Regions from separate parts of the Guyparkeria sp. SB14A genome, predicted to be linked through region 1. Evidence: predicted binding sites of a transcription regulator. Region 1 holds the regulator's gene; the other holds the start of a gene.

Region 1 (2,199 bases):
CTGACGCCCGCCGAGAACGCCGGGTTGATCTCGGCCTTCTCCGGCATGCGTTGGCCGGTCGACACCCTGGTGGTCGATTCGGCCGCGGGCATCGCCGACTCGGTGGTGCGCTTCGCCGAGGCGGCCAGCGAGGTGGTCGTGGTGGTCTGTGACGAACCCGCCTCGATCACCGATGCCTACGCGGTCATCAAGGTGCTATCGCGCGAGCACGACGTCACCCGCTTCCACGTGGTCGCGAACATGGTGCGCGATGCCGCCGAGGGGCGGCGGCTGTTCGAGAAGCTCTCGGTGGCGGCCAAGCGGTTTCTCGACGTGACGCTCACCCACATGGGATCGGTGCCGTTCGACGATTACCTGCGTCGGGCGGTGCAGCGTCAGAAGACCGTCGTGCAGCTTTACGGCGGGGCGAAGTCGACGCGGGCGTTCACGGCGATGGCGGACAAGGTCAACCAGTGGCCAGTGCCGCGCGGGCCGCAGGGGCAGTTGCAGTTTTTCGTCGAGCGACTGGTGAACAACGCCGAGCTGGACCCCGAGAACCTGCTATGAATGCACGCGCCATGTATCAGAACGTTCAGGCCGGATCGACCGAAGCACTGGTCGCCAAGCACGCCGATCTCGTCAAGCGGGTCGCCTTCCACCTGCTCGGCCGGTTGCCTTCGCACGTCCAGGCCGAGGACCTGATCCAGGCCGGCATGGTCGGGCTCCTGGATGCCGCGCGCCTGTTCGATGGCGACAAGGGCGCGTCGTTCGAGACCTACGCCGGGCTGCGCATCCGTGGCGCGATGCTCGACGAGGTGCGTCGCAACGACTGGGCGCCGCGCTCGGTCTACCGGCGCCAGCGCGAGATCGCCCAGACCGTGGCGGAGATCGAGTCCGAGACCGGGCGCGAGGCGCGCGATGCCGAGGTCTGCGAGCGCATGGGCATCACCCTCGACGAGTACCACGCCGCACTCACCGATTCCTCCTCGGTGCACGTGGGCTCGCTCGATCACGGCGGCGAATCGGAAAACGAGACCTTCGACATCGCCGATCCCAACAGCCGGCAACCCGACGAGGCGCTGGCCGAGGATCACTTCCAGCGCGATCTCGCCGACTGCATCGACGAGCTCCCCGAACGGGAAAGACTGGTGATGTCCCTGTACTATGTCGAGGAACTCAACCAGAAAGAGATCGGCGCGGTGCTCGGCGTCAGCGAGTCGCGCGTCTGCCAGATCCACAACAAGGCGATCATGCGGTTGAAGACCGCGATGAACGCCTGGAAATAGCCGACCGATACCGCGCCCGTTGCTGCGACGGGCTCAATTATTTCCGGTCGGCGCCGATAGACCCTATCAAGCAACCCGAACAAGGCAACCTGCCTGGTACTGACAAACGATCCCAGGGGCGAAAATGGACCGAAACATGAAGATCCTCGTGGTGGACGATTTCTCCACGATGCGCCGGATCATCAAGAACCTCCTCAAGGAGCTTGGCTTCACGAACATCGAGGAGGCCGATGATGGCCAGACGGCATTGCCGCTGCTCAAGCAGGGCAATTTCGATTTTCTCGTCACCGACTGGAACATGCCCGGCATGACCGGCATCGACCTGCTGCGGGCGGTCCGTGCCGATGCGAACCTCGCCAGTCTGCCGGTGCTGATGGTGACCGCCGAGGCCAAGCGCGAGCAGATCGTGCTCGCCGCCCAGGAGGGCGTGAACGGCTATATCGTCAAGCCGTTCAACGGGGCCACCCTCAAGGAGAAGATCGACAAGATCTTCGAACGCGTCGAATCGTAGGGGCGCGGGATGACTCAAACAGAAGAGCAGGATTTCCAGCCGGTGGTCGGTCGCGAGAAGCGCCTGGCCGATGCCCGCGCGCTGGTGGAAGCGATCGAGAACGAGGATTCGGCCGGTGAGGCGCAACTGATCGGCGAGCTCACGGCTGCCTACTCGGGCAACATCTTCGACGAGGTCGGGCGGATGACCCGCGAGGTGCACGACACCTTGAAGAGCTTCGCCGAGGACGAGCGCCTGGGCGCGTTGGCCGAGGACGAGATGCCGGACGCGCGCGACCGCCTTCGCTACGTGATCACCCTGACCGAGCAGGCGGCCACGCGCACCCTGACCATCACCGAGGAAGCCACGCCCACTGCCGAGCAGATCGTCGATCGCTCGCAGCGACTCAAGGGCGAGCTGACTAAAGTCGCCGCGAGCGAGGCC
Region 2 (2,199 bases), on a different contig from region 1:
GGAAAAGTCCAGGGCCCTGGGTCCAGGCTTGAGCTTCTCCTGTATGGCCTCGATGGCCTCTCTTAACTTGTCTCTTTCCCCTTCTGCCTGAGTATCGGCACTTTTGGTGCGCGCGACCTCGACAGGTGATGGGTCGGACGAGGGCTTCGGCAGCTCCGATGGAGCTGCCGTCGGCGCCTTCGACTCCATCGGGGTCGATTTTGCCCTTTCTGAAGACAAAAAGGCATCCGGTCCGCTCATCGCGGACGGGATGCCCGTCATGGAAATCTGGTTGATCGAACTCATGGGTTCGTCCTCAAGCATCAAGCGGCTACAGCATACACAAACTCAAATTTTCTCGACTTGGGTTCCGGTGTGACTGTCGGGAATCCGGAGGATCCCACCGCTTTGATGAAAAGGCCGGCTCCCTTAAGGGTCACCGGCCCATCCCATTCCCTATCGGATCTTAGCCGAGGAGGCTCAGTGCCGACTGCGGCGCCTGGTTGGCCTGGGTCAGTACCGAAGTACCGGCCTGCTGCAGGATCTGCGCCTTGGACAGGTTGGCAGTTTCCTTGGCGAAGTCCGCGTCCTGAATCCGCGAGCGGGCAGCCGACTCGTTCACGATGAAGTTGTTCAGGTTGTCGATCGTGACTTCGAAGCGGTTCTGGATCGCACCAAGCTGGGCACGAGTGGTGTCGACCGCGGTGATCGACGCGTCCAGGGCGCTCATGGTGGACATGATGTCGCCGAAGCTGGCACCCGAGCCGATGGCAGCCGCGGTGGACAGGGCTGCACCGATGGTGGTGGAGACGTTGGCAAGGCTGAACACGATCTGGTTGTTGGCCGAAGTGTTCGCGCCGACCTGGAAGGTTGCGCCGTTGGAGATCGCACCGTTCAGAACCTTCTGACCGTTGAACTCGGTGTTGGTAACGATACGGCCCAGCTCGTCCTGGAGCTGCTTGAACTCCGACTGGAGGTTCTCACGGTCACTCGCGCTGTTGGTGGAGTTGGCCGCCTGAACAGCGAGGTCACGCATGCGCTGCATGGTGTCGGTCAGTGCACCCAGTGCACCTTCCGCGGTCTGCGCCATGGAGATGCCGTCGTTCGCGTTGCGAGCGGCGACTTCGGAGCCACGGATCTGAGTGGTCAATCGGCTGGTGATTGCCAGACCGGCGGCGTCGTCCTTGGCACTGTTGATGCGCAGGCCGGTGGACAGACGCTCCAGGGAAGTCTGCAGCTGGTTGTTGGTGTCGCGCAGTGCGTTCTGACCCTGCAGCGAGAAGATGTTGGTGTTAATGACACTTGCCATGATGATAACCCCTTACGACGTTGCGTAAATTCCGGCCCTTGGCCTTTGTTGGACAAGACGCCTTTCAGGTCGCCTTGCTGAGCTTATCGGCTGAGTTGCGAGAAACTTTAGCCTCGATTTTCATCCGATCTTCGCTGGATGCCTTTTCGGCTTTTCTCGGGCTTCGGGCCGGTTGGTCTCGACTCCCGGATCTGGCATCCGTGGAAGGTATCGGCGCCACTCGCGGAAACTTTAGCTTCGTCATCCAGCCGACCTCTCCCTCCTTGCCGCGACCACGTCGACGACCGCTACCGAGGCGTCATAAAGCCGCACTACACTCTGCCAACCACCACATCGAGAACGCGTGCCGTGCCCACCATTCGCCACATGGAAGTTCGTCCTTCCCTTCCGCCTGCGCTCACGCATTTGAACGAGTTGGCAGGCAATCTCCACTACAGCCGCTCACGGGCGGTGCGAGACCTGTTCGATCGCGTAGATGCGGTCACCTGGGCGCAGGTGGAAGGTAATCCGGTGCGGTTCCTGCAATTGGTGCCGCAAGCCTCTCTGGATCGAGCGGCGGACGATTCGGCGTTTCTGGCGGAATTGGCGGCGGCCTGGCGGGGGTTCGAGGAGCACTGCGCCGATCAGCGGGTCGGTGCGCTGGACTCGGTGATCGGCGCGGACGCGACGGTGGCGTATTTCTGCGCGGAATTCGGCTTTCACGAGTCGTTGCCCATCTATTCGGGCGGACTGGGGATTCTGGCGGGAGATCACTGCAAGGCGGCGTCGGACCTGGGCGTGCCGTTGGTCGGCGTGGGGCTCTTGTACCGGCAGGGCTATTTCCAGCAGTGCATCGATGCCGAGGGCCGCCAGCACCCGCGCTTCGAGGACCTGGAGTTCTCCCACCTGCCGATTCGGCCAGCCACTCGGGG

The links. The regulator FliA, encoded in region 1, starts transcription of late flagellar genes. The targets are predictions, from matches to a motif close to GCTAAAGTTNNNNNNNNNNCNGCCGATA.
Region 2: a site for FliA is predicted at 1,497-1,524, ahead of FAZ79_RS03485 (flagellin). Genes of this name have one in related genera too.

What each region holds. Positions count from the first base shown of each region.
Region 1 is NZ_SWAW01000021.1:1,620-3,818, forward strand. Features, by position in the region: gene FAZ79_RS08530 (MinD/ParA family protein) at 1-546, shown strand, start outside; gene FAZ79_RS08535 (RNA polymerase sigma factor FliA) at 558-1,265, shown strand; gene cheY (chemotaxis response regulator CheY) at 1,390-1,776, shown strand; gene FAZ79_RS08545 (protein phosphatase CheZ) at 1,786-2,199, shown strand, end outside.
Region 2 is NZ_SWAW01000005.1:50,191-52,389, forward strand. Features, by position in the region: gene FAZ79_RS03480 (flagellar protein FlaG) at 1-285, opposite strand, end outside; gene FAZ79_RS03485 (flagellin) at 446-1,288, opposite strand; gene glgP (alpha-glucan family phosphorylase) at 1,655-2,199, shown strand, end outside.